2 regions of the Lentibacillus sp. L22 genome follow, and region 2 is predicted to be linked to the other one. Evidence: a T-box and tRNA genes for the amino acid it is inferred to sense, from the RefSeq annotation. Region 2 holds a T-box; the other holds one or more tRNA genes.
The links. A T-box is a leader RNA that pairs with one kind of tRNA and senses whether it is charged. The one in region 2 lies ahead of ABRT01_RS04470 (valine--tRNA ligase), so its partner is inferred to be a tRNA-Val.
Positions count from the first base shown of each region.

Region 1: it encodes a tRNA-Val, which carries the amino acid that the T-box ahead of ABRT01_RS04470 (valine--tRNA ligase) is inferred to sense. The anticodon was not compared.

Region 1 is NZ_JBFNXI010000003.1:15,505-30,648, reverse strand. Features, by position in the region: gene ABRT01_RS01960 (RluA family pseudouridine synthase) at 1-13, shown strand, start outside; gene prpE (bis(5'-nucleosyl)-tetraphosphatase PrpE) at 1-737, opposite strand, end outside; gene ABRT01_RS01950 (FtsW/RodA/SpoVE family cell cycle protein) at 873-2,051, opposite strand; gene mgtE (magnesium transporter) at 2,429-3,787, shown strand; gene ABRT01_RS01940 (CotO family spore coat protein) at 4,167-4,703, shown strand; gene ABRT01_RS01935 (CotY/CotZ family spore coat protein) at 4,825-5,319, opposite strand; gene ABRT01_RS01930 (hypothetical protein) at 5,536-5,784, shown strand; gene ABRT01_RS01925 (hypothetical protein) at 5,865-6,074, shown strand; gene ABRT01_RS01920 (hypothetical protein) at 6,188-6,358, shown strand; gene ABRT01_RS01915 (GNAT family N-acetyltransferase) at 6,464-6,889, opposite strand; gene ABRT01_RS01910 (YjcG family protein) at 6,886-7,404, opposite strand; gene ABRT01_RS01905 (alpha/beta hydrolase) at 7,546-8,271, opposite strand; tRNA gene ABRT01_RS01900 (tRNA-Val) at 8,484-8,556, shown strand; gene ABRT01_RS01895 (hypothetical protein) at 8,782-8,979, shown strand; gene ABRT01_RS01890 (hypothetical protein) at 8,939-9,280, shown strand; gene ABRT01_RS01885 (hypothetical protein) at 9,342-9,869, opposite strand; gene ABRT01_RS01880 (hypothetical protein) at 10,170-10,445, shown strand; gene ABRT01_RS01875 (YkvI family membrane protein) at 10,525-11,694, opposite strand; gene ABRT01_RS01870 (enoyl-CoA hydratase/isomerase family protein) at 11,912-12,961, opposite strand; gene ABRT01_RS01865 (glycerate kinase) at 13,545-14,669, shown strand; gene ABRT01_RS01860 (dicarboxylate/amino acid:cation symporter) at 14,868-15,144, opposite strand, start outside.
Region 2 is NZ_JBFNXI010000006.1:7,213-22,356, forward strand. Features, by position in the region: gene radC (RadC family protein) at 1-343, opposite strand, end outside; gene ABRT01_RS04450 (SPOR domain-containing protein) at 546-1,466, opposite strand; gene ABRT01_RS04455 (bifunctional folylpolyglutamate synthase/dihydrofolate synthase) at 1,633-2,913, opposite strand; gene ABRT01_RS04460 (ATP-grasp domain-containing protein) at 3,014-3,904, shown strand; gene ABRT01_RS04465 (ATP-grasp domain-containing protein) at 3,923-4,756, shown strand; gene ABRT01_RS04470 (valine--tRNA ligase) at 4,797-7,448, opposite strand; T-box leader at 7,493-7,728, opposite strand; gene ABRT01_RS04475 (hypothetical protein) at 7,904-8,092, shown strand; gene ABRT01_RS04480 (phosphotransferase) at 8,089-9,093, opposite strand; gene ABRT01_RS04485 (LysM peptidoglycan-binding domain-containing protein) at 9,180-10,634, opposite strand; gene hemL (glutamate-1-semialdehyde 2,1-aminomutase) at 10,796-12,085, opposite strand; gene hemB (porphobilinogen synthase) at 12,165-13,145, opposite strand; gene ABRT01_RS04500 (uroporphyrinogen-III synthase) at 13,352-14,140, opposite strand; gene hemC (hydroxymethylbilane synthase) at 14,140-15,069, opposite strand; gene ABRT01_RS04510 (cytochrome C assembly family protein) at 15,085-15,144, opposite strand, start outside.

The sequences.
Region 1 (15,144 bases), on a different contig from region 2:
GGAAACGATGTGAATTTATCTGCAATAAATGGCTGATTGGATGGTACGATAACAGTTTTTTCCTCGGGGAGTCGAAATGCGGTTAAGGCATTTCCGAATACACACCCTGTATCAATGTTGATTGTTTTATTCACCATCCGCGGCTCCATGACCGGTGTATGTCCATAAACAATCCAACGGGAGCCGTGGTAGTACTTGGCCCAGTCTCGTCTGATCGGACGTCCTTTTTCATCCAGTTTCCCCGTTACATCGCCATACAGGACAAACGATTTAACTTTCTTATCATACCGGCCGATATAGGATTCTTTGATTCCGGCGTGAGCAACGATTGCATTTACTTCCGGGATTTCCAAATAGAGTGGGGCGGTTTCATAAAGGGTCATGAATTGCTTGCGGATATCTGCTCTTGCCGCGCTATCCAACGCCTGTAACTCGGCAACAGTTGTCTCAAGCCCATGCTTTTGCATGACGTTATTACCTAAAAAATATCTGTATAGCTTATTGCAATGGTTGCCCGGAACATATTTGGCATTTTTTTGTTGTAATACCATTTCGCATACGAGCCTTATCACTCCAACGGAATTGGGACCGCGATCGGTAATGTCGCCAACAAAAACAGGCAAACGTCCATCAGGATGGTAATAATGATTTTGTTCCTTTTCGTATCCCAATTGAAAAAATAATTGCTGCAACTCCTCTAGGCAGCCATGCACATCGCCAATCACATCAATTTTCATGTATGGATCACTCCTGATTTTTTCATTAGCCGCTTTAACACCATTAGTATAAACAAGCCTAAAAAAAGGTTGCATCATCCGTTATGGTAGATGCAACCTTTTCCCCTACATAGGAATGTTAAGTGAAGCGTGCTCTTATTGGAACATATACTGTCTGGTTCTGGAGTGTACATTAAGCACAATACCAACTGCCATCATATAGGCCAAGGTCGAGCTGCCGCCATAGCTTAGAAACGGTAATGGCAACCCTGTCACCGGGAGTAATTGGATAGACATGCCGATATTTTGGAATACCTGATAGGAAAACATTCCCACCAGCCCCGTCACCAAATAACTGCCATAGCTATCATTGCTCATCAGGGCAATATGAATTAAACGATAGATAAAGACAAAGAACAAGGCGACAACAAGGCTTGCTCCAATAAACCCGAATTGCTCGGAAATTGCAGTGAAAATCATGTCTGTATGCCGCTCCGGTACATACACTTCCAAATTACTTATTCCTTTTCCAAATAGTTGCCCGGACCCAATCGCTAACATAGCAAGAATAAGTTGGTACCCCGAATCCGGATATTGTTCAGGGTCAAGCCAACCGTAAATACGACTTGATACGTGACCGAATACGGAATCCTCAAGAAAGTCGGCAACCGGTCCCGGGAAAAAGTACCATGCAGCTACTCCGGCTGCAACAATTCCAACGGCAGCCCCCAAAATAGAAAAAATAATTCTCCAGCTGATTCCGGACACAAGTACAATACTTGCCGTAATAAACGATAAAACTAAAAAACCTCCCAAGTCAGGTTCAGTAGCAATTAACAGCATTGGTGGAAGGGCGACAATTAAAATTTTTAACAGCAGCCACAAGTCACTTTTGATGTTTTTTTTGGTCCTATATTTCTCGTTATGTTGTGCAACTACCAGTGAAACTGCCAACACGAGAAATATTTTCATAAACTCAGAGGGCTGTACTGTACCAATCCCAGGGAACTTAAACCAGCTGACCGCGTTATTGGCTTCATGGATGATTGGAGCTGGAAAACGTAACGTTAGCATAAGCAATGAAACAAGACCGATACCGTATAAAATCCAGGTAATTTGCTTAAAACGATCATAGTCGAGCAACATGATAAACGCTACTAAGATGCCACCTGCAATATACCAGGCAAATTGCTTGAAGACAAAGTGGGATCCATCATAACTTGCCGGCAAGGAAGGCACAATGGTATATATGGTAAATAAACTCACACATCCCAAAAGGATAATAATAAAAATTAATGTATAATCAATATTCGGTCGGTTTGATAGACTGTTCATTTAAACTCCTTACTTTCTCTACAATTATAGTCCCTTATGACAGTTTACACGAAAACCGTAATTTTTTTAAGCTTTCTTATTGTATTTTGAAAAATGAAATAATAACACCATGATAATTGTATCAATAAAGTTGCGTGCGGGAAATTTAATTGTTGACAACTAAATAAGTGTCATTTATACTACACCATGTACAGACTCTTTATAAATAACCATAAATATTTTTATCACGCATTAACTGGCAGTAATCCCCCACTGATTGAAGTTTCACTTTATTCTTTCCTTATTAATATCGAAGGGGATAGCGTGAGTAAAATGTTTATGCCGGTTGAAGCCGGGGAAATAATGGGATAGTATAGTTCCCAGAGGAAGTGATACCTATGGAAGATCATAACGAAAAAACTAGCCAATGGAACCAATTGATAGCGGTTTTGGAAGATGAAGAAATCGAACAGTTTCGTGAAGAATTTCTTGATATGCATCCATACGATCAGGCGCAATTTTTCATGGAACAGCCAAGGGAATTAAGAATGCGGATATATTCGTATTTATCTCCTGAAGAAACATCTGAAATCATGGAAAATATTGAACTTGAGGATACGGAAAGCTTTTTTAGTGAGATGGATCCCCGGTTTGCGGCAATGGTCTTTGCAGAAATGGCGACTGACGATGCGGTTGACATTTTAAACGAAATGGAAAAAGATAAAGTAGCCAGCTTCCTGACCATCATGGATACGGAATCGGCTGATGAAATCAAACAGTTGTTACATTACGAGGAAAAAACAGCTGGAAGTATTATGACCACAGAATTTATCGCTCTATACAAGACAGAAACCACCGGGCAGGCCATGCTTGATCTAAAGGAAGAGGCACCAGATGCGGAAACCATTTATTATCTATATGTAATCGATGAAGATAAACAGTTGGTTGGTGTGCTTTCGTTACGGGATCTGATTGTTGCTGATGAGAATACACAAATAGGTGATATCATGAGTGAAAAAGTGGTGTCCGTATCGGTTGGTCTGGATCAGGAAGAGGTTGCGCAAATGATACGGGATTATGACTTTCTCGCCGTACCTGTTGTAGATTTTCAGCAACATTTGCTTGGTATCATTACAGTTGACGATATTTTGGATGTTATGGATGAAGAAGCAAGTGACGACTATTCCAAACTTGCCGGGGTTCAAGATGTTGACCGTCCCAGTGAAAATGCCTTCAAATCTGCCAAAAAACGCCTCCCATGGTTAATCATTTTATTATTTTTAGGCATGCTAACGGCAAGTTTGATCGGTATGTTCGAGGATACACTGGAAAAAGTTGCGATTCTGGCTGCTTTTATCCCGGTAATAGCCGGGATGTCGGGAAATACAGGTACACAAGCACTCGCTGTAGCGGTACGCGGGATTGCAACGGGGGAGTACGGTGCAACAGGCAAACTTAAACTTATTTTTCGTGAATTGGGGACCGGACTCATTACAGGATCAACATGTGGGATTATTATTACGATTGTGATCTATTTATGGAAGGGTCAATTCTTCTTAGGTTTGCTTGTTGGTATCTCCCTCTTGATTACCTTGACAGTGGCTACGATAGCTGGTGCCTTGGTGCCAATGCTGATGGATCGTTTGAAAGTTGATCCGGCTGTTGCATCCGGACCATTTATTACCACGCTTAACGACCTTATTTCTACATTGATTTATTTCGGATTGGCAACAGCCTTTATGAGTTTTTTAATTTAGATAGAAAAGCGGAGGCGACCGTTCAGCGGCGTATGTGCTGGACTGAACCGTAGGAGATAAAGGAAACATGCCCCTGCAAAAGAGGTATGCCGACGTTGGCCGCAAAGGCCGTAATTAGTCGGCCTTCCTTTACCCTTTGAGTTGATGTTGACTTATCGGACGAAGGTGAAGGAAGCACACTAGCCGCTGGTCGCCGGAGCTGGACAGAAAAGCGGAGGCGACCGTTCAGCAACGTATCTGTAACAATGCAGGATAAGCAGGAGCTTTAGAAAGAGCTTCTGCTTTTGTATGAGCTATTATAGTATATAGGCAAATAACACATTTTTAAAAAGGCTTCATATAATGAGTTGATAACAAGTATAAAAGGAGAGATGGTCGAATGGTGCGCAAGCGGTATGCCAAAGATCCATTATTTTATATCCAACAACCCAAAATGAAAAAGCCTGAAGTGAAAATGCAAGATCATTATGCAACCCCAAAAAAAACAGCCAAATCAGCCCCCGAACAACATGAAACGAATACATCCAGTGTCATGCCCACACGAGGGAATAGCTTTCAACAGTTTCAAAATCCTCAGCCCGCAGTAATAGACGAGGATGATGAAGATTCGCTAACAGAAACATGGCAGGAACAACATCAGGAAGAACAGGAAGACACAACAGAGGGTGAACAAAATTCACAGAAAAACCGGGAAAGGACTAAATTTAAGGATATGACAGTCGAGGAAAAGGTTGATTATTTATTGAATTTACCGTCGCATATTCCAAATTTGAAATGTGAAGTAAAAACTGAAGAACGCGCCTACCGTGGAATTATCATCGATCAAGAGGAAGAAACAATTATCCTAAGAACAGGAAGACGGAATTTTAGTATACCTATGGAGGAAATAATAGACATACGCATGCTGGGTATGTAAGGTCAAAAACGAAAGCCGCTGGTCGTAGGAGCCGGATGGGTCAGGAAGCGAAGACCGAGACATGTAAAATAGGAGAAGGGGTATTTCCTCTTCTCCTTGGTTGATAATGATTTAATACTTATTATGCGGGACCAGTTACTGTATTGAATGCTGAAATCGCCGGTAAACATGTTATGTGGCAGAAACAGTTAACATCAACGGTAATGCAGATTCCTGTAGCACGCAAATGACACGTATCCTGACAGACTGGATCTGCCGGATTGCTATCTTTATCATAAGGATCCCTTAATAGCTCCAGTGTAGCACAGCAATTATCGTCAACTTTTTTCACACGGAAATAGAAACTTCCAACTACTTCACCAAAGTCGCAGCCTCCGTTTCCATCACCTCTAAAAGCTCCGAACCCTTTGAAAGGTTTGCAGCCATCTTGACAGTACAATAAAACTGGTACTGTATCTAAATCAGCTGATTCTTGTTCACCTAGTAAATCATTGATGGATCTTTCGCAACTTGTGTCACAGCAATTCTCAACGATGTCACTTTGAACGTCTGCAATTTCCTTTAGAATATCACATACACAATTGCCAGTTTCATACTCTTTTCCGCAACAACCCATGAATTATTACTCCTTTCTGAAAGTGTGATTTGACCTAGTGTCCTTAATAGAATATGACATAACCCCATGGTGGTGTGGGCGGACAACTGATGTATAAAAGGGAAAGTGAATTTTAACAGAAAAGGGCGAATGTCTATAACCAAGGTGATGTGTCTACATAGACTAATAGCGACCATATTAATAAGGGAGTAAATGTTATAAAGGAGTGAATGATAAATGTCTGATAATAAAAAAGTTATCCATGTGAAAGATTTGGTTATTAAGGCGGACAATGTACAAGTGGAACCGCAGCAGCGCCGCCATCCCAGGTATGACCCGTTCCTTGGCCGTCCAATTCCAGAACGTGGTGAAAATGAAGAACCGGCTAATGAAGAGCGTGAATCTGAACAGAATGATGAAGGCGAAGAGAAAGCAGAAGATGAGAATGATGAGCGGGAGAATAGGGGACCGTTTTCCTGGATTTAACGAGAACAAGGAGAGACGGCTGATGAAGCTGTCTTTTCTTTCATTAAAATCTGGACAACACCTTAAGGAGGATAGGTTGCATGTGGGAAAAGCCGAGAATACCTTGGTTGCGGCATCTGCGTGATATTGAAAAACATTTGGAAAAGAATGAGAAGTGGTTCCAATATCCGGAACGTCGCATGGGTGAATGGGATGAACAACTGGATAAATGGAACAATGACTTTTTAGAAGGAATCGGCCACCTTGAATCACTTATTAAGGAACTGGAAAAAAAGATGGAGGATGAGTGAAGATTCAATGCATAACTTTCAAGGAAAACGGGTATTGTTAATTGAATAGTTTGAAAAGATAAATGAAAATCGCTCGTAACGAAACATGGATAAACTATTGGAAGGTGATTTGAATGGGTTATGTGTTACCCGTTTCTGAATATCAATACCAGGATTATAAAAATCGGATGGTTGGTGATAAGCGAGGTCAATTTTATATTGAAGGACCGTATAAAATCAGCTTGAAGGCATATGGTTACCAAACCCTTCAGAAAAAACCACAGCGAATTAATGCAAGTATCTAAGAAAGGGGCTGTTTGTGGGAAAGGGTATGTCAGCATCGTGTGAACACGAACCCAAATGTTATCATTATCCAAAAAACAGCCCGCCATATGATGACGGACTGTTTTTTATTCCAAATTCTTAATCATGGTAACGTGTGGGATACCTGCATCAAGGAATTCCCCCGAAATCGTTTCGTAGCCCAGTCGTTTATAAAATTTTTCCGCATGAGTTTGTGCATTTAATTTTGCTTTTTGATACCCGTTTTCCATTATTTCTGTTTCCATTTTCCTGATCAGTTCAGAACCATATGATTTTCCGCGTGCATCTTTCATGACACAGATACGCTCCAACTTACCATAATCTTCCGTAAAACGTAGTCTGCTGGCAGCGATGGCATGATTATCCTGAATCCCAATAAAGTGGATTGCTTCTTTATCGAAATGATCAATTTCTTCTTCCGGCGGTACGTGCTGTTCGTCAACAAATACTGTGGTACGTACCTGGAAGGCTTGTTTGATTTCTTGCTCAGTTCGGGCACGTTTGATAATCACACGTATTCCTTCCCAAACACAAAAGATTCATAAACAGTCCACGAGCCATTATCTAACTGATAAAGTAATTGAAAACGATCAATGGTATCCTCAATTTTGAAATCTTTCATTTTTAAGCTGCCAAAAATATCGGAGTACTCTTCATATTTTAATTTCTGGGCAATCGTGATATGTGGAACAAATGTATATTCCTCGCTCTCGGGGAATTTGTCGCTTTGCAGCTTTTCATGTAAATCGATCAATTCCTGAATCGGCTCCACTTTCAAATAAATGGTGTTGGTTACGGGAGCAAATGTACTTACTTTGTTCACGTTGATTTTGAACGGTTTTGTTTCGTTTGCAATATGTTTTAATTCGGTTACGAGCGTTTCCAGCTCATCATTTGTTGCATCAAACGCTTCCTTTAACGTAATATGTGGCGGAATTAACGCATAATGCGGATCATACCGTTTTCTATAAGAATTGACTTCATCTTGGACAGGCTTGGATGGAAAGGTAACAATACCGTACTTCATCATACAACCTCCTTGTTCTTATTTTACTCCCTATTATGATAGCACATTTATTCTATCATATGATTACTCTTCATTATAACAAAAAGTAACAACAGTTGAAAAGCATTTGTCGAAAATTTCATGATAATTAACACAAGGAATTCATGGTTCCAATATAGTGGTTAATGCCTGTTGCAAATCTTTTTGCCATGGTTTCCAAGTATGTGGGCCGTCCAGTTCATGGTAAAAATAGCTCATTCCTTTTGTGACCAGAAGTTTGTGCAAGTCTCTGTTTGGTGTCAGGAAGTCCTCTACGGAACCGTCTGTCGTATGTACAGCCGTTTCTTCTGTGCCAATTGTATGATAAATATCAAGTGAAGCAATATCACCGGCATTTGTCACAGCCTGTATTACGGTATTATTGACATAAGGTGACTGCATAATCACGTTACTAAATGTGTTGGGGTAATGAATAGCTGTCATTAATGCCAGTGTTCCGGCTAGTGAATCCCCCATTAATGTTCGTGACTGACCCATATGATAAGCGGGCAGCAAATCATCCAAAAATGGTACCACTTCATTGATCAAAAATTTGGTATATGCATTGTTTTGCTTACCGTTGGGATGATATTTCTCTCTGCGGTCAAATTTATCCCGGTAATGAATGCCGACAAATATGGTATTTGTAATTTCTCCCGTTTCATGAAGATTATCGCTTAATGTTGCTACCCTTCCCAATTGAAAATAATCGTCCCCATCCTGCATGATACAAATATGGTATTTGTATAAAGGAGAAAAAGCTTCAGGATAATAAATTTTTAATGTCATATCCTCATCCAAATACCGACTTTTAATTGTATAATCTTTCATTGTTCCTTTTCTTCGCAACAGCTCACACCTCACTTCCACACTTAAGTTTATCACGGATTGGGACAAAGAGACAGGTAAGAGCTGCCGATAAAGTGAATCACCGATAAAAAAAGGGCTTGTCAGGTAGCAGACTTATTGCTATAATACTTCATGTAAACAGATGATATATGGATTGGTTACCGTTAAAGTAACATTAATGTATCGCCGTTTTGATCGAAATTATATCAATCGATTCCGTAGCTCAGCAGGGAGAGCGCTACCTTGACAGGGTAGAGGTCGTTGGTTCGAGCCCAATCGGAATCATACCTAAAGAATCCTTAACTATAAAGGGTTCTTTATTTTTTATCCGTAAAAAGATATAATTGACCAATAAAAATAATGGGCGATTTTTGAAGGGAATAGTATATATTTGTCGAATCACTATAAGTATCAGCGTTAATAAGGAGAATAACATGAACTGGAAATTCTGGAAAAAAGAAAGATGAGACATCCTCGGAATGGGAATATGTACAAAAGGAATTTGCAACGGTGCAAACGTATTTAAAAAATGTTACAGATCAATTGACGAAATTAACCCGGGTCCAATTTAAATCGAATAAAAACATGGAGGAAAAGATGGATCAGTTTGCGAAAGAATTGTCAAATTACAACCAACAAAATGATTTAATGTCTGAGCATCAGCGTTATGAACGTCAACGGGATTTTACCATGGATACGATTGATTAGTTTGTTGGACGAAATGGATCACGTTTTGTCGGGATTAAAAGAAGATGATGCTGTTTGGAATCATTTGTTAAACCAATGGTCACAAATGTTGTTACGGAATTTGGAGGAACTAGGTGTTTATCAACTGGATGTATACGGGAAAACATTTAATCCAGAGGTTGCAGAAGCGATGAAGACAGTAGCCAAAGAATCTCTGAGTGTCGAGTCGATGGTTCCCTATCAAGTCGTAGAAGTACACTGCGCGAAGTTAAATAAATTGGCTCTCTATCATGCATACAGAAGCCACCTCTACAATCGATGATATTTTTTGGGTAGCGATCATGGAGGTGGTTGTTATAAGTAATGGAAATTTAGGATTGAACTCAGTAGATGTTTTGTAGTTTTCGCTCATGTTGTGCAGATTTACTTGATAGAAAGTTGACTGTCTCCTGGGTTTCGGTTAGTTCAACGCGTAGACCGGTAAATTTTTTATCGAGATTATCCAAACGTTTATCAACCTGCTTGAAACCCTCATTCATCTGATTCTGCAAATCCAATTTCGTCTGTTCCAGTTTCTGGTCGATGTGGTCAGAATATGATTGAAATCGCTGTTCCAGTTTCTGGTCGATGTGGTCAGAATATGATTGAAATCGCTGTTCCAGTTTTTGGTCGATATGGTCAGAATGTGATTGAAGACTCTGTTCTATTCTCTGATCAATGCGCTCAGAATGCGATTGTAGTGCCTGTTTGATTTTCTCATCAGTACGCTCAGAATGTGATTGTAGTGCCTGTTTGATCTTCTCATCAGTACGCTCGGAATGCGATTGAAGCGCCTGTTTGATCTTCTCATCAGTACGCCCGGAATGTAATTGAAGTGCATTTAGAATTTCTTTTAGTGACGATTCTTCCATTTCATTAACCTCCTTCCTGTTAAATCTATTATACCGGATAAATGATTTTTGTGGAAGTGCGTTACAATTGGACGAAATTTGCTATAAAGCGTATAAAATTTGGTTTTACAAGTGGAATTCCGACGAATAATTGATTTCTACTTTACAAACCAGTTTTTATGGGATTCTTTTTCTTGAAAAATAATTATATTTTTAATGGGCTTTTTTCGTTCAGTCTCTACTACATATTTAAAACACATAATCTCAATAACTAGGGGAACAATATATGCCAACAAGTAAATTTTATCGGGGGTATAAATATTGGGACAGCAGCATTTACACCAGCAACTGCAAAAAGCCAGTCAGCAAATTAATGAGGCTAAAACTTCGATTCGTAATGCACAGGGGTCTGATGCGCAATTGCTTGAACAAGCTGAACACCAGCTGCAACAGGCGGAGGAGGAATTGCATAACGCACGTCTTCAGGCTGGAACAGAGGCAACGGATAATCCGCAGTTTCAACAAGCGTCCGAGCAGCTGCATGATCTACGTCAACAGGTACAAGAAGCACAGCAGAATAACAATGATATTTTATAACGATTAAATAAACAAAACAGTTGTTAAAGACTCACTAACAACTGTTTTGTTTATGTTTTTGTAATTTAAAGGTAAGAGGTTAACTAATTTTATCTGTCACTTGTTCATTTGCCGGTGCTTTATGACCTTTAATAATGCGATAGAATCCGATCACTAATAATGGAAGGCCGAATACAACCAGCATACAATATCCCAGAATCGTGTAACCTATTGATACGAGATCACTGATACCTACACCAGAAAGTATGGCGGAAAGGATAAGTGCAATAATGGCAACTGTTCCGTCCATCCCTTTGGACATCTGTTTTTTGCCAACTTCTTCAAGGTTGTAATTCACCCGGTCGATAAACGCATGAATAAGTCCTGTTGCCGTTTCAATTAATGTCCAGCCAACAACGATTCCGAAAATGATAACAACCCATAAGCCATATCCATTAAGCATATGCAGCCATGGTACTTCTGCGTTGAAAACTGTTTCGCTAGGATAATAGCCCATCAAAGCGACATAGGTTAAAAACCAAGGAACGGTCATTAGTACACCAGCTACGATGCCAGCGATGATCGTATCTTTCATCGACTTTTGCCGTCTTAGTGTAAATAATGCTGCTGGATAAACAGCCAGGTTGTACCCAACATAAATGATGCCTGCCCAAATGACGGACCAAACGGTAAAGTTACCGCCAAAGCTGGTATCACCGGCAGCGAATACTTCCTTGATTTCGCCTTTCGTGGATGAAATAACCAGGATCGCAAAAATGATATAGCCGGAAAATAAAGCAACGGTACCAATCGTTTTGAAACGTTCAATGAGTTTATCTCCGTAAAAGTTTAAAAGTCCTGTCAAAATTGCAATAATCGCAACCCCAACCCAATAATTAAATCCAAGAGTGGTGTGTAAAATTGATCCGGTTGCTGCGATAACAATAGAAATCATTAAAATCGCCAGCAGGAAATAGATGATGTCAAATAAGAACCATAAAGGACCCAAGAGTCGCTTGATCATACTGCGGTAATCATAGGTCCTGAACCTTCTGGCAATCTCAAACATGAGAAATGCCATCAAAGCAAATCCAATGATAATAAAAACCCCGGCAACCCAGCCTAATGCTCCAAATCGTGCTCCGTATTGAACCACTTCTCTTCCTGTTGCATACCCACCTCCTATTAATGTTGACTGCAGGACAATACCGGGTACAATATACCTGCCGAATGCACCGTCAAAAAAGCTGCCCTTCACATTGTTTGCCAATTTTTGCCCACCTCATTTCGTTTAAATCACCTGCCTACTTTAAAATTTATACTATTTTGACAAGAATGTAAATACATTTAACGAAATTTTGCGCAAAGTATGATTCGGTAAAGCAGATTTTGACGGTGTATCCAATGCTGTTATACCTTTTGCTTTATACCGTTTACATGTATGGTGCTGCTTGCTGTTTTAGCGTTTATAATTTTTCATTAAGTTCCTAATAAGCTTTGAAAAAAGAGCTCACCAATTCTTCGGATACATCTGCTAATTGCTTGTATCGATATTGTGGCTGGTGGTCTTTATCAACTAGCACGGACCGGACGCCTTCAAAAAAATCTTCATTCCGCATAAAATGATGGGCAAGTATACGATCCGTTTCCAGGCATGCTTTGAGTGTTTCTCCTTCTCCTTTGATTAATTGTGCCAAAGTTACTTTTAAAGAGACAGGTGATTTGGAAAGAATCGTTTCTCTTGTCTTAACTGCAAAATCACTTGTATCTTTTGTCAAGGCATCGATGATTTCTTCCACACTATTAAAGGGAAAATATCGGTCAATATCTGCTTGTAGTGATGCCAATGTTCCATCTGTTTTTGGTTGTTCTGTATAGGCATCCAGGAGTTCTTGGAGTTGTTTTCCCGTGTTGGTTGTATGCCAGTTTGTTGTTTCGATTTGATGCAGTAAGTCTGTTAATCTATCACTCGGGATAAAAGCGTCCGCACCACTTATGTACAGTACGTCAGCCGCATGAAGTACGGTGGCTGTCAGAGCAAGGTAGCGTCCAATGTAACCAGGTGCTTTGTTTAAATAGTAGGCGGCTCCAACATCTGGGAAAAAGCCGATATTCATTTCCGGCATCGCCCATTTGGTGCGTTCCGTTATGATACGATGGCTTGCACCATAGGAAAGACCGATACCGCCGCCCATGACGATACCGTCCAAACAGGCAACAATTGGTTTGGAAAATTGTGCTACCAATTCATCTGTTTGATACTCAATTGCAAAAAATTGTTCAGCTTCCTGCAATATCTCCGAGTCCTGTCTGGCCTTGTACAATGCTTTCATATCTCCGCCAGCACAAAATCCTTTAGAACCAGCGCCTTTAAGAATAACCATCTGAATGGCCTGATCCTGCTCCCATTCCTGAATTTTTTGCTTCATTGGAACTAGCATGTCATACGTCAAAGCATTGATTGTTTTGGGACGATTAAGAGTAATGGTAGCAACACCATTTTCATTGGTCGTAAATAATATTGCTTGGTCTGTCATGGATGAAACACTCCTTTTTAGATTGTTTGAATGAAGGTGTTCACAGTCGATGAAAGCCAGAACACCTTCTGTTGCATCCTTGGTAAAAAAGCGCTGCAAATTGTTTTGTAATCATTAAGGCAATAGGAAGCAGCTCATCTACGGAAGCGGTTACTAGAATGATATCAATTGTTTATGTCTATTTGCCACTTATTTGTTTAGTCTGGAAACTTGTAGGATAGTATAAATGATATATTTTGGTGGATATAACAGTACTTTCTTCATTTTTTATTTTTCTCCAGGTTACATCATGTAAAAATTCACTTTTATCCTAGATGAAAAATCAATTTCTACTACCAATTTACAACCTATATTTAACTTTTCCATTTTTGCCATTTAAACAAAAAACCGTAATAATAATGATGGAATTCAAACAAAAATCGAATATAATAAAGGAAAGAGGGAAAAACGTGGGGTATACGGTTAACAATGAGCATGACGTATAAAGGGATCTTTGTAAAAAGGCTCCCATCAGAATATCAAACAGAAGCGGAAAATATTATTAATCAAGCAAAACCTAATTTGAACAATAAAGGAGATTACTATGAATATTGTTGTCGCGCCGGATTCATTTAAAGGGAGTTTAACATCAGTTGAGGCGTCCGAAATAATGAAATCGGCTATAATGGATGTTAACAATAGTTATTTCGTCACAAAAAAACCGATGGCAGATGGTGGGGAGGGGACACTGGATTCTTTACTCAATGCTAGCAACGGCGAACGTATAGAGGTAGATTGTACTGGGCCTTTGGGGGATAAAATAACCACTTCATATGGAATTATAAATACAAATACGGCGGTTATTGAGTGCGCAAATATTGTAGGCTTAACACAAGTACCTGACAATGAACGTCATCCAAACAATACAACAACATATGGCATCGGCGAAGTCATTGTTCATGCATTTCATATGGGGTGTGATTCCTTTATTATCGGGTTAGGTGGCAGTTCTACAAATGATGGCGGGTTGGGAATGCTGCTTGCTCTGGGAATGGACGCTTGGGATGCAAATGGTGAACAGATAACCGGGTATGGACGAGATTTGTATCGCGTGAAAACGATTAAATTTGATCATATGGACAAAAGATTGACCAAAGCAGAATTTAAAGTCGCAAGCGATGTAGAAAATCCATTATGTGGCGAGTTAGGGGCAACTCATGTTTTTGGTCCACAGAAAGGTGTGCCTAAGCATGAAATAAAACAATTGGATAAAGCTTTAGGTCGTTTTGCAAATGAGGTTGAAGCTAATCTCAGCATCAATGTGCAAGAAAGACCAGGAGCAGGAGCAGCGGGAGGCTTAGGCTTTGCGCTTATGTCAATTGGTGGCAGCTTGGTTTCCGGTGCAGAATTAATAGGGGAAACAATACGTATTGAAGATGCCATTAAAACTGCTGACCTCGTTATTACCGGGGAAGGGCAGAGTGACGAACAAACCCTTTATGGAAAGGCACCCGGTTATGTTGCCACAATCGCAAGGAAATACGACGTTCCAGTTGTTTTAATTTCCGGAAGTCTCAACGGGGATTTAGACTTATTACGAGAAAGATTTTCCGGCTGCTTTTCCATTATTAATAGGCCATTGTCATTAGAGCAATGTTTTAACGAAGCTGGTGAATTGCTCTTTGATCAAACAAAACAGGTCGTTCATTTTATGGGAAATGTAAGGTAGTGATTTAGTAGATGATGAGTTTGAATGATAACGAAACGGAATGATAATGCACAGATTTAAAAGTTGCTAGAAAATCGCAAAAAAGCTGTTTCTGGCCTTTTGGGCATTGAAATTATTAAGAGGAAGAGTGGCAGACTTTACATCGTTGCAATAACTTTACGTAACTTTACGTTTTGCCCTTTGCAAAGTCCTTAAGCCTTAATTGGAAGTCGTTTCATTTATCGCATCTTTCGTCGACATTATATGTTTTTTCTCACTCTTATCGACAATAGCTGCTCCAATCAGATCACCGGTCACATTACAGCAGGTAAAAACCATATCGGTTAACACATTTACACCTGCTGTAAGACCAACAATTTCAATTGGAAGCCCTGCTTGTGTAAATACAATCGACATACCGATTAACCCCGCTCCAGGTACACCGGCAGTACCCACTGCAGCTAGTGTTCCGGTCAAGATAATAGCAACAATTGCG
Region 2 (15,144 bases):
CCTTTGGCGTCCGAATGACATAACGGTCATTCGGTGTATATTGATTCATCCGTTTTCCCAATTCAAACGCCGCCAGAAGCAGTACTCCTTTAGCGGGGCCGATTCCCTTAATCGTTGTCAACTCCTCAATCGTTGCCTCTTTTAACAAATGCAATCCTTCAAAATGACTGATTAAACGCTGAGCCAATACCATGACTGATTCTTCCCTTGTACCACTCCCGAGTAAAATCGCACATAGTTCTTGATTTGATAATTGTCCTGGCCCAAGTTTCAATAAACGTTCTCGCGGCCGGTCTTCCCTGGGTACATCTTTAATCATGATTGATGTTGATGCCACAAACATCACTCCTTGCAGATTTATATTTTTATCATACCGCTAATCCGACTGTTCCAACAAATTGGTAAAATCCCATTTTGTCGGATATATCAATAGTTAAAACGTCATTTTTGCTTAGACCAAAATTTCAAAATCAAGCCTTACAATACCCCGAAAATACAAAAACAGGTATTTTTTACATACCTGTTTTTGCTTGATTCTTATTAATTTATTTCCCGGATTTTCCGATTTTTTCATATTGCAACCATTGTTCCAACAGAAATTTTTGTCCCGTGGTAGTACTATTCTCATCTGTAACCATTTGAAATGATTCTGTTAGTGGTTGTTTCATCGAGCCAATGACCGGTGCCTGCTTGGGAAAGTCATCAATTAACTTTTTCCATTTATCAGTAGCTAATTCTGTTTGACTGTTTACTGAATCACCCCATAAACTGACAAATGACTCCAACCACTTCTGTTCAGCAGATGTTACATTTATACTGACCTCATCTGTACTCCACTCCTTCACATAAATCGTAGCATTCGAAAAGCTGTCAGCCAGTGTTTTTGCCTCTGTCTCTGAATCTGCAATCCCGGCTAATAACGTAAATTGATCGTCCCGTGGCCATATCATCACCGGATGGTTTGCATCCTCAAACTTTGCGGCCCATTTATTAGCATTTTCTTCACCTGAAAAAACACCTGCCTGTAATACAAATGCATGTAATGGTTCCAAAGAAAAAGAAGAAGTATCACCAGATCCAGCTGCTTCTGAGGAATTTGCATTTCCCGTATTAGCCAAATTATCGTCACCCATTTCACCACTTGCCTGATGACCAATTCCATCAAACATATTTAGCATAATAAAACCGAGACATAATCCGATGACAACAGCTGAAATAATGGCAGTCACAATTGTTTTAAGGTTTATTTTACTTTTCATACCTTTTCCAAATAGCTTGGATGCTCCATGCTTATTTTGAAATGAATGGGGTCGATGTCGATCAAATGCAGAAGCAGAATTACTTTTGGCGTTATCTATTGTAGATGCCTGTTCATCACGGATTGCCGGGTGACGATCTTGCTTTGCTTGTCCCACTTTCGATTGTTTGCGTTTCATCCAAATAATGACTGGTTTTCGTATTTTCACGGTCTCCCCTCACTTTGCTGCGTTCCTCTACTAATTGAGGTTTTACTTTATCTAACTCTAGCACAGCTATATGAAAAAGTAAGGCGAGTTTTGTCAGTCTTGTAAAAAAACGTTCAACATAATTTGTCATCATTCCCAAGAAGATCGTTAAACAAGTCGAATACTGCTATTCCTGTAAAAAGTACTTGCGAACCTCCAAAATAAAATGCAGTGATCCGGTGAAAAAGAAACAAGCATCCGTTTGTTCATTTAATTTTCTTGCAACATCACGCCAGTCTGCATTTACAGCAAATGTCCGGTCATCTGTTAGTTCATATAAAGCAGCTGCCGCAATTGCCCTTGGATGGTCAAAAGATGTTAAGGTGATCGATGCGAAATAAGGCTTTAACCGATATAACATTTTCACTAATTCTTTATCTTTAAAACCAGCGAATATCAAGTGTCGTTCCTGGTCCGGATAGTGTTTTAGCATTGTTTGAATAAACGACGCCGTACCTGCAATATTATGGGCCCCATCGATAATGACAGATGGGTGCTGCCTGACCAATTCAAATCGTCCAGCAACATGGGTATGACCAATTGCATGAATTGCTTTTTTCCAATCGATTTGGTATTGATTGCGCTCTAATAAGGTTAAAGCCATCATAGCAAGTGCTGCATTTTGTTGCTGATGTTGACCCTTCATTGTCAAGGAAACATGCCGATTTACGGTTCCATCTGTCCAAACAAAAGACATAGATGAATGATCTGTCTGTTCGGTTCCAGTTAACCAAAAGTCCTTGGTTAATTGATATATACTGGCATGTTTTCGCTGTGCTTCATGTTTAACTACCGCCAATGCTGCCGGTTCCAGCACACCAACAATTACTGACCTGTTTTGTTTAATAATTCCCGCTTTATGGGCAGCAATTTCTTGTATGGTGTCACCCAGAAAAGCCATGTGATCCCGCGCTACATTTGTTATAATAGATAATATAGGGGTAAAGCAGTTCGTTGTATCTTCCCTGCCTCCCATACCTGTTTCAATGATCGCAATGTCTACCCGATTGACAAAATAAACAAAAGCCAGTGCTGTAATAATTTCAAATTCGGTTGGATGATTATTCTGCTCATCCAGCATTCGAATGGCTGGATACATGTCGTTTAATAATCGAATCAAGGCAGCTTCGGTTATGGAAGAATCGTCAATCCAGATGTAACCTGTTAATCCGCAAAAACTTGGCGAGGTAAACACACCTACACGATAACCGCTAGCCTTTAGTCCATCTTTTAGGAAATGAATGGTGGAACCTTTTCCGTTAGTTCCGGCAACATGAACTGCCCGCAGTTTGTTTTGCGGGTTACCAAGTAATTGTAATAATTGTTGCATGCGATGAAGTCCTGGCTTAATTCCAAATTGCTTTCGCTGTGAAAAAAACTTTGTTACCTGCTCGAAGTTGTCAAACATATGCACACCGCTTTTCCGATCAATACTGTAAAAATAACATACCTATTATAGCAATAATTTAATCTAAAAAATACCAAATAAATCATTAGAAAGGAACATAATGATGCGCTTAACTGGATGGATTATTTATAACGGACATTTAACCGGAAATAAATTCCTTGATTTTGCCCAATGGTTGAAACGTGCAGCCAATAAACAAGGGATTGAAACGTACATTTATCAAAATAATGAGCTGCTTACTTATTTGGGTGGACAACAACAGCGTCTGCTTGGTGAGACAGCATTACCTGATTTCGTTATATTTACAGATAAAGATATCTATTTAGCCAAGCAGCTGGAATTACTGGGTGTCCGTGTCTTTAATCGTGCAAAAGCAATTGAAATAAGTGATGATAAAATCGCTACCTATCAAGTATTGGCACATCAACAACTGCCGATTCCCAAAACAATTGTCGCGCCCAAAATTTTTCCCGGTTCACCAGTAAAACCATTTGAAAACCTGTCAGATATTATTAATCAGTTGGGGTTGCCAATGATTATCAAGGAAGCATATGGATCCTTTGGCGAACAGGTATACCTTGTACATAACGAACAGGAAATACAGAACAAAATAAAGGATATAGCCGGCCGGCCGTTTATTTTTCAAGAATTTATCGCTGCTAGCTGTGGAACCGATATGCGTTTACATGTTGTCGGTGATAAGGTAGTCGCTGCGATGACCCGTCATGCCACTAACGATTTCCGTGCCAATATAACATCAGGTGGTACGATGGAGGCCTATCAGCCAGCCAATCTGGAGAAGAAACTTGCCGTAGCTGCCGCCAAAGCAATCGGTGCAGATTTTGCCGGCGTGGATTTATTATTCGGACCGGATAAGACACCAATTATTTGTGAAATCAACTCAAATGCCCACATTCGCAATATGTACGATTGTACAAACATTAATGTTGCCGATTTTATTATCCAGCACATTCGCGAGCAATTTCGCTAGGTAAGGAGTTTATGCCCCATGAAATTCAATGGATGGCTGTTATATAAAAAAGCTGATGCGATCAAAAATCAAGCATATATTGATTGGTTTATCAAAGAAGCGCAGTTTGCGGACATGTCACTCCAGCTCGTTTATCGGGAAGATTTAACAATTGGTATTATGCAGCAAAAACGTACCATCCTTTTAAAAAATGAACCGGTGCAACTGCCTGACTACGCGGTTAGTCGAACGATTGATTATGTGTTAAGCCGGCAATTGGAATCCCTGGGGGTAACAGTTTTTAATGCATCACAAATTTCAGCCATGTGTAATAATAAAGCACTAACCCATCAATGTCTGAGTATGCTTGGGATTCCCATGGTTGATACAGTTTTTCTCGAACCTCAAAGTATACCCGTTAAACCGCCGATTTCGTTTCCTGTTATCATGAAAGAAGTAGGCGGACGGAGCGGTCAACAAGTCTATTATATCGACAATCAACCGGCATGGGAATACCACAAAGGAACCGTTTCCAGTTCAATTATTATCCAAGCCTGTAATGTTAGGCTTGGCAAGGATATTGTTGGTGCGGTTCTAAGGGAAAGCAACAATGATTTCCGCGCAAATTATAAACTTGGCGGATCAGCGGTCTGGTATTCGCTGAACAAACAGGAATCGGCAATGATTCACCGCATCATTCAACATTTTGACTTTGATATGGTCGGTATTGACTTCCTGCTTAGTAAGGATGGAAATTTATTATTTAACGAAATTGAAGATGTTGTTGGATCGCGAACCCTGAGTGCAGTGAGTGATATTAACATTCTTAACATCTATTGCAACCATATCAAACAGAAGCTTTCTATAAAATAAAGCAGGAATTTCAGCAAATTCCTGCTTTTATTTTACAATTTTATTGTTCTTTTAACTCCAATAACCGTGCTTTTACCTTAGCCTGTTTATCCAAATAATCCTGTTCTTTTTGTTTTTCTTCATCTACAATTTTTTGTGGTGCTTTATTGACAAAGTTTTCGTTGGCTAATTTCTTCTGCACACGTTCGACTTCTTTATTCCATTTTTCAAGTTCATTTTCCAACCGTTTCATTTCCTTATCGAAATCAATTAACCCTTCCAAAGGTAAAAACAACTCCGCACCGGTAACGACAGCAGACATTGCTTTGTCAGGGGCAGCAATCGCAGTAGCAATTTTTAATTCACTTGGATTACAAAAGCGTTCGAGATATTCGCGTTCTTCTTCCAGTTCAGTCTGTACGGACTCATTTTCCGTTTCAATCAGCAGGCGAATTTGCTTGGACATAGGCGTATTTACCTCAGCCCGAATATTCCTTACTGCCTTGATAATTGCCACCAGACGTTTCATCTCGCTGGATGCTTGCTCATCATGTAACTCGGATTTTGCTTCTGGCCATTTAGCTACAGTAATTGAGTCACCTTGGTGTGGTAGTGCTTGCCAAATTTCTTCGGTAATAAACGGCATGTAAGGGTGCAACATCCGCATCGTCTGATCAAGGACATAGGCAAGCACCGATCTTGTCGTTTGTTTTTTAGTCTCATCATCACCATATAACGGTATTTTTGCCATTTCAATATACCAATCACAAAGTTCATCCCAAATAAAATTATACAGATAGCGACCTGCTTCACCAAATTCGTATTTATTTGTATTTTTCGTTACCTGGTCGATCGTTTCATTTAATCTGGTCAAGATCCATTTATCCGCAAGTGACAGTTCACCAGATAAATCAATATCATCATAGGTAAAGTTCTCCATGTTCATTAATGAAAAACGCGATGCATTCCACACTTTATTTGCGAAATTCCATGTCGATTCAACCTTACTCCAATAAAAGCGTAAATCCTGTCCTGGGGATGAACCCGTAAGCAGAAAATAGCGTAAGGAGTCTGCACCATACTTATCGATTACATCCATTGGATCGACACCATTACCAAGGGATTTACTCATTTTGCGACCTTCCGCGTCACGAATCAGTCCGTGAATTAATACATCTTTAAACGGACGTTTCCCGGTGAACTGTTTTGCCTGAAAAATCATTCGGGCTACCCAGAAAAAGATAATATCATACCCGGTAACAAGTACATCGGTTGGGAAATACCGCTTAAAGTCGGGCGCATCTTCATCGGGCCAGCCCATTGTCGAAAACGGCCATAACGCAGATGAAAACCAGGTATCCAATACATCTTCATCCTGCTCCCAATTTTCTTCATCTTCGGGTGCTTCTTTGCCAACATAGATTTCACCGGTTTCTTTATGATACCATGCCGGAATTCGATGCCCCCACCATAACTGACGGGAAATACACCAATCACGAATATTCTCCATCCAATGCAAATAGGTCCGTTCAAAACGTTCCGGAACAAAATGAACTTTCGTATCCTCGCTTTGCTGTAAGGAAACTGCAGCATCTGCCAATGGCTGCATGTTAACAAACCATTGCGTTGATAAGTATGGTTCAACAACTGCACCACTGCGCTCGGAATGACCAACTTGATGGGTATGGTCTTCTAATTTAAATAAAACACCCGACTCCTGTAGATCCTTGACAATTTGTTTTCGACAGTCAAATCGATCCAGACCCACATATTTTCCAGCATTTTCGTTCATTGTTCCATCTTCATTCATCACTAGGATACGTTTTAGATGGTGACGATTCCCGACCTCAAAGTCATTTGGGTCGTGTGCAGGTGTGATCTTCACCGCACCTGAACCGAAATCCATATCTACATAATCATCGGCAACGATTTCGATTTCCCGGCCAACAATCGGTAAAATGGCCTTTCTTCCAACTAAATGTTTGTAACGGTCGTCATCCGGATGAACGGCAATAGCGGTATCACCCAGCATCGTTTCCGGCCTTGTCGTGGCAATCTCAATATATTCATCACTATCTTTTAGTGGATAGCGCATATGGTAGAAATGCCCTTGTACTTCTTGATAGACCACTTCAATATCGGATAGCGCAGTTTTGGTTTGCGGATCCCAGTTAATAATATATTCCCCGCGGTAGATTAACCCTTTTTCGTAAAGGGTAACGAATACCTCACGAACGGCATCAGACAAGCCGTCATCCATTGTAAATCGTTCACGGGAATAATCCAGTCCAAGACCAAGCTTTTCCCATTGTTGGCGAATAAAGTCTGCGTACTCTTCTTTCCATTCCCATACCGTTTCCAGGAATTTTTCTCTTCCCAGGTCATATCGATTCTTTCCTTGTGCGCGGAGCTTGGCCTCCACTTTTGCCTGTGTAGCAATTCCGGCATGGTCCATACCTGGTAACCACAACACGTCATATCCCTGCATTCGTTTCATCCGGGCGATTGTATCCTGCATAGTTGTATCCCAGGCGTGACCCAAATGCAATTTCCCGGTTACGTTCGGTGGCGGAATGACAATTGTAAATGGCTCCTTGGTTTCATCTTCAGTTGCTTCAAAAAATTTACCGTTCAGCCAAAACTGATAACGGCCTTTTTCGCTTTCTTGCGGGTTGTATTTTGATGGTAATGATTTCCTCTTTTTTTCACTCACAAGCCCACTCCTCCTTTAAAAAAATAAAAAAAACCCTTTCTCCCATAAAGGACGAAAAGGATTTACCTCCGTGGTACCACCTTTGTTCACAAGTAAATAAACTTGCACACTCAAGCTTGTTAACGGTCAGCAACCGACTTTCTTACTAAGCGAAATCACTTTTGTTCAAAAAGTTGCATCAAGGGCGACCTTCCAGATAATCGTTCCTGGGAAATTCTCAGCAGTTCATTTCCCTCTCTTGAGGTGATTAACCTGTACTCCTCCCTGTCATCGCATTTTGATATTAGGATACACAGTATGAATACCATAATTTTAACGATAAAAAGCCAAAAAAGCAATATTAATATACTTATTGCACGATTTAACCTGTATTATACATATATTATATCAGAATATATTCAAAAAGTGCTTTTTGGTCACAGATTGATTTGAAACTGTAAAAGAGGTGAATGTTTATGGGTCGATACTACCGTTACCGGCTGCCACCATGGGCAAGGAGATGTTTGGTCGTCTGCGAAAGGTGTACCCTCCCCCTTCTGATATTCCAATTAATACGTACCTTATTTTTTCCAACTACATTTGACGTTTTATTATTGGGTGCACTTATCGGGATATTTATTGCGTTTTATTTAGAATGGTTTTAGTCATCAGTTTCATCAGTTGATTTTGCCAATGAATCCGTGAATTCCATCCATTGCACAGCGAAAGATAACTTACGATAATTTCTTTGCAACCGTTGTATCATATCAACCTGAGAAACTTCTGAAGGATTCTTTCGGTGTTGCGTCAACAGGTTTATGTACTGAGAAGGGTCCAATAAATAAATCGAAAGCAAATACAATTCAGCCTTAGACAAACTATTTTTCTTCATGTAGGCGGTAAAAAAATCGATGTAATCATCTGTCGGGTCATCATAATCGTTAACAATATTATGATACAAGGTAGCCAGATCACGGGTAGCATTATCATAGTTTGCATGTTCCCAATTTATTAAATATGTTCGATCTGCAAAAAGATAATGCGTAAAATCGAGTTTTCCATGACACAAGCAATAGTACCACTCCGATTGATTGCTTAATTCATCAATAAAAAGCTCAACCCGTTCCTCCAATTCACGTAAAATGAAATCCAGATCACGATACTGGCTGCAGACCAATAATTCAACAGGTGACATATAATGGTTTTTCTCGAAAACTTCCACACATTCTAATAAAAACGATCTATTTGTAACAAGCGTTTTTTTATAGTTCCGAAAACTATCAGTGATTTGTTTGACATCCAATGACATTGACTGGTTTGTCTTGGCATGAATTACACCAATTGTCTGATACATCCGCTCGATTTGCTGTTTTTTTTCAAGTTCTCTAGTTTCTATCCATGGGGTCAGATAATAAAAATGCCCATCGACCTGACACAATAAATCTCTTTGTTTTGTCATATATACTGGCAGGATGGCTGCAAGATTATGCTGTTGTGCAAGATGAAATACATTTTGCCAACTCGTTATAGTTTTACGATTCAACCTGCTTTTTTTTAAAGCATACACCTGCTTGCCATCGGTAATACGCATGACATGATCAGTAATTTGTTCTGTTGAAATGGAATGAACAGGATACGAATCCAATACCCTCAGGAAATTCTCCATATGATCGCCCCACCTTTAAAAATCAGTACCCCTTGGCAATGAAAGAATTTGCAAGGGGTAATTAAGTTACAAATGACTGTAACATTCTACTGTTTTTTGATCGGAATATACAGAAGCTGGCCTTGAGTAAGCGTATCATCCTCCAGATTATTCTTTTTCATTAATTGCAATGTGGAAATTTTGTAACGGTCTGCGATTGTTTCCAACGTGTCCTTCTCCTGAACAATACAAACACGCATCTTGGAGAAACGTTCTTCTTCATCACGAAACATGTCAGATAAGTATTTGAGGTCTGCTGTTTGGTCTTCTTTCTCCTCTGCGTTTTCGTTAATCTGCGGTCGCTCGGAATGTTGCTTATCAATGACATTTTCTTCTCTCACATTTGGGCCGGTACCACTCGTTAAATCAGATTGGCTTTCCCGACTGCTTTCACCGGCTTTAATGGATGATTCCAATGAACCGACAATATTTTCATCAGTTTCAGTCACCGCATTAGAACTATCAATTTTTTTGGAGTTTGGCCGGGTTTCCCGATCACTTTCGTCAACACTTGCAAAGCTCGATGAACTCTCAACAAATTCGAAAGTATCTGCCTCCCATGTTTGATCAACAACATTCGGAGCGCCAGATGGACTTTCCCGACTACTTTCACTGCTATTAGAAGAAGCAGAAGAAAAAGATGATTCCACTGAATAAGGTGACTCTGATACATACAGTGACTCAGAAGCATACGGCGATTCGGCCATAGCATCATTACCCGATTCCTGACTAAAACTGCTAGCTGATGCCGATGGAGAAGGGTCAGGGTCAGGATCCGGTTCTGGTTCAGGCTCCTGCTTGAAAAACTCTGCAAAGCTTTGTGATTTTTTATGTTTCCAACGGTCTGGTGAACTCACTTCATCGGAGGAACCTGATTCCCCGTTATCTGCCGGCCTTGTAGTATCAGATATACCTGTATCACTGGAAGCTGGCGTATCTTGGGATGCAAAAGATTCCGGTTTAGCGGGCATGTCGAATTCCTGGGGATCATTCATTTCAAAGTTGAATGTATGACCATCGGCAAATGGATATTCATCTGCCGCATTATTCCTTGGACTATCGACTTGCTCACTAATACCATGAATTGCAATGGTTGATGTAAATGAAATCTGATTCTTATTAGGCAGTTCGTAGTCAAACGAGTCAATACTTACCATAACATCTTCCAAATCCCCAACACGATACGTTGGTACAGAAATCTCTACAGGAAATCGATGAGAAAATTCAGTACCGCCCTCTTCCGTATCCACTACCTGCTCCACATACCGCCTTGCGTGATAATCATCAGCAAATTGGACTGTATCATCCTGCTCATCTTCATCTGCCCTTACATATTCACCGCGAAGCTCAATAACGCCTCTAATGGATATATACTCATTAAAGGGTTGAATCGAAATTTCCGGATCCAACGCTATGCCCCGTATTTCCCCAACTTCCTGTCCCTTTTCAAAATATAGCGACTCATTCAGTTCAAAATTAAAAACAGGTTGATCATTAGACAAACCACTTCCTCCCTTCAAGCAAATACATCCTACTCTCAGCCCTGCCTTACTTCACTATATGAAAATAGAAATAGGGATATGCCAAAACAGACATAGAAAAAGACGAAAGCATTTTTATAGTCAATAAAATAGAGCTACCCGTTAACGAGTAGCTCTGTTTGTTATTTATTAATTTTTGAAAAAGACGCCCGTACTGCTTGAATAGTTTTTTCAATATCTTCATCGGTATGGGCTGTTGACAGAAATACACCTTCAAATTGGGATGGTGGCAGGAAGACTCCCTCTTCAATCATGTTCCGATAGTATTGCGCAAAGTAATCCAAATTGGATAGTTTAGCAGTATCAAAATTGATAACTGGCTCATTCGTGAAGAAGAAACCAACCATGGATCCTGCCCGGTTAATATGCAATGGAATAGAAAAATCGATTGCTGCCTGTTGATAGCCTTCAACTAAACGATCAATTTTTTGATTAAGTTGTTCATATGCATCTTCATTCATGGCCCTTAATGTTTCATAGCCAGCGGTCATAGCCAATGGATTTCCAGACAATGTACCAGCATGATAGATAGAACCAGTCGGTGCAATCTTTTCCATAATTTCCTTTCTCCCGCCGAATGCCCCTACAGGCAGGCCGCCACCAATTACTTTGCCTAAACAGGTTAAATCCGGTGTAACACCGAAATAGCCTTGCGCACAATGATAGCCTACCCTAAATCCTGTCATCACTTCGTCAAAGATGAGCAGGGTTCCATTATCTTCAGTTATCTTGCGCAGTTCCTGTAAAAAGTTTTCTTGTGGTGGGACAACCCCCATATTTCCGGCAACAGGTTCCACAATGACAGCAGCTAGTTCATCACCATAGTTGGAAAAAGCCAGCCGGACACTTTCCATATCATTATATGGGACGGTAATGGTGTTTTTTGCAATTGATTCAGGTACCCCGGGGGAATCAGGCAAACCCAATGTCGCAACACCGGAACCGGCCTTGATTAACAACGAATCACTATGGCCATGATAACACCCTTCAAACTTTAGGATTTTATTCCTGCCAGTATAACCCCTGGCAAGTCTTAAGGCGCTCATGGTCGCTTCTGTACCGGAATTCACCATTCTTACTGTTTCGATAGAAGGAACGCGTTCTTTCACCAGCTGGGCCAGTTTGTTTTCTATCAACGTATTTGTCCCGAAGCTGGTTCCTTTTGCGGTCACTTCCTGTAATTTTCTCACAACCCGGTCATCAGCATGGCCCAAAATGAGTGGTCCCCAGCTTAAAACATAATCAATATATTCATTGCCATCGATATCGGTCATTTTTGAACCTTTTCCATGATCCATAAAAATAGGCGACATTTCGACTGATTTAAAAGCACGAACTGGCGAATTAACCCCGCCCGGCATCAAATCAACTGCATCTTTGTATGCATCTATGGATTTTTCAAAGCTTTTCATGTCCATCACCCCGTTTAATAATTATCTTATTTTTAACTAAAGCGTACAGAAAACCCGCTGGTGCCTGTAGCCTTTCGTTTTATTCGTTTAGCCACTTTGCTACATCCTTAGAAAAATACGTAATGATTAATTCGGCACCTGCACGCTTCATGGACGTCAATATTTCCATGACCAATTCCCGTTCGTTAATCCAGCCATTTTGTGCTGCGGCTTTGACCATAGCATATTCTCCACTGACATTATACCCTACTATCGGTGCATTATATTTGTTTTTAACATCACGAACAATATCAAGGTAGGACATGGTTGGTTTTACAATCAGAAAATCCGCACCCTCTTCCATATCAGATTCTGCTTCCCGTAATGCTTCCAAGCGGTTTGCTGGATCCATTTGATATGTTTTTCGATCCCCAAATTGCGGAGTACTGTCTGCTGCATCACGAAATGGGCCATAAAACGCTGAAGCATATTTAACGGCATATGACATAATTGGTATATTTTCAAAACCTTCCCCATCCAGTGCTTTTCGGATTGCTGCCACAAAACCATCCATCATATTGGACGGGGCGATAATATCGGCACCAGCTTTTGCCTGAGATACAGCTGTTTTCGCCAGCAGCTCCAGTGATTCATCATTGGCAACATCTCCCCCATGGACAACTCCGCAATGACCATGTGAAGTGAATTCACATAAACAGGTGTCGGCAATAACCAGTATGTCCGAGGTATTGTGCTTGATCTGACGTATTGCCTGTTGAACGATACCATGATCAACAAATGCCCCTGTCCCCTGCTCGTCTTTCTCGTCCGGGACACCAAAAAGGATGACAGCTTTAATACCTAATGATTGCAATTCCTGTATTTCCTCATCCAAATAATCCAGTGAAATTTGAAAAACGCCAGGCATGGAGGGTACTTCATTTTTTACTTGTTTCCCTTCAACAACGAATAACGGATAAATTAAATCGTTTGTTGTTACTTGATTTTCTCTTACCAGGTCACGCATCACTTGCGATGAACGTAAGCGGCGATGGCGTTTAAAGTTTAATGTTTCTGCCACAGTGCATTATCCTTTCTCAAAGAGGGTGTTCAAAAAGTCCGGTAAAAATACCTGCGAATTTCTTCGTTGGCTTGTTTCTCCGCTGCTCATGTATCTAACTGCTCAGGGGATCTTCTGCTAAAACCGCCCATTCGGGCAACGCAGAAGTCAGCACATTCGTGCAAGCCCGTGCTCGAAACTACGCCGCCTTAAACTTCTCGGTTCTTTTATCCTCCTTTTGAACACTCATTTAAAATATAATCGCTTATTTTTTCGATCATACGGTCAATTGTAAAAACATCTGGTATGATCGTATTGGTAAAGCCAGCCTCCTTGGCTTTCTTTTCGGTGGTTGTTCCAATGCAGGCAACCGGGATATGGTTCAATAACTCTTCCGTGTCCTTTGTCATTTCTATAAATGCCTGCACAGTTGAGGGACTGGTAAAAGTTATAACATCAAAACCTCGTTCGCGAATGAGCTGATTTAACCAATCCCCGATACTATAGTTAATTAATGTTTCATAAACTTCAATCGTATCATACGGTACGTGATGTTTAGTCAATTGCTCAGGCAGTGTTGGACGTGAACGATTTCCTCTTACTAGTAATATTCGTGCAACGGAATTATACCCCGCCAAAAACTCTTCCGCCATCACCTCGGCATTGTAGGTAGTGGGAATGAAATCAGCAATATAGCCATATTCCTTCAATACAGCCGCGGTTTTATGCCCAACAACAGCCAACTTATTCGCAAATAGAGCCTTTTTTTGCATATTATTTTCTTGTAAAATTTGAAAGAAAGCGTGAACACCATTTGCGCTCGTAAATAAAATCCATTGATACTTATTTAACTGCTGTAAAATTGCTCTGTGTCCCGCCTCATGTTTACAAGAAATGGATAAAAGTGGTGCCACAACAGGTTCTCCATTATGTTGATTAACAATATCGACCAATTTCTGTGCCTGCTTCTTTTCCCTGGTTATCAGGATTCGGGTTCCATTTAATGAAAACCCCATTAGTTGTCGAGCTCCTCTTTCACATCGTCGACAATTTCCTTGGCACCACGCTGGATTAAGTTATCTGCCGCTTGCTTTCCTACTGCAACAGGATCAGTACCACGAATTACTTCTTTTAAAACCGTTTTACCATCAGATGTAGCTACCAATGCTGTTAAGACAATTTCCGATCCTTGCAAATAGGCATAACCCGCAATCGGAATTTGACAGCCACCTTCGAGCAGATGTAAAAAAGTTCGTTCTGCTGTAACTGTTTTGCATGTGTATGCATCATTTAATTGTTCCAAAATTTCCCTAACCTCTTGATCATCTTCCCGGCACTCAATAGCAAGTGCACCCTGTCCTACAGCTGGTACACACATATCCGGCTCCAAATATTCAGTGATCAGGTCTTCGCTCCAGCCCATCCGCTTCATTCCCGCCGTAGCCAATATAATAGCATCATAGTCTTCTTCTTCCAGCTTACGGAGCCGTGTTTCAACATTTCCCCGGATCGATTTAATAGTAATGTCCGGTCGATTGGCCAACACTTGTGCAGCTCGACGCAAACTGCTTGTTCCGACAATTGCCCCGGTTGGTAAATCAGCCAGCGCCAAATGATTCTTGGCAATATATGCATCACGATGGTCTTCACGGACAGGTATCGAGCCGATCATCAATTTTTCTGGCAGTTTCGCTGGCATATCCTTCATGCTGTGAACCGCGAAGTCAATTTCCTTATCATACATGGCTTGTTCGATTTCTTTGACAAACAGGCCTTTTCCACCTACTTTGGACAACGTAACATCAAGAATACGATCGCCCTTGGTGACAATTTTTTTAATTTCAAATTCGTTTTGCACACCCAACTGTTTTAATTGGTTGATTACCCATTCAGTTTGGGTCAATGCCAAATTACTCCTTCTAGTTCCCACTACAATTTTACGCAATATGGTTCCCTCCAGCTATCCAAAATGAAAATTTGATAATACGCTTGATAGAAAGAAATTAATCAATAGGATTAA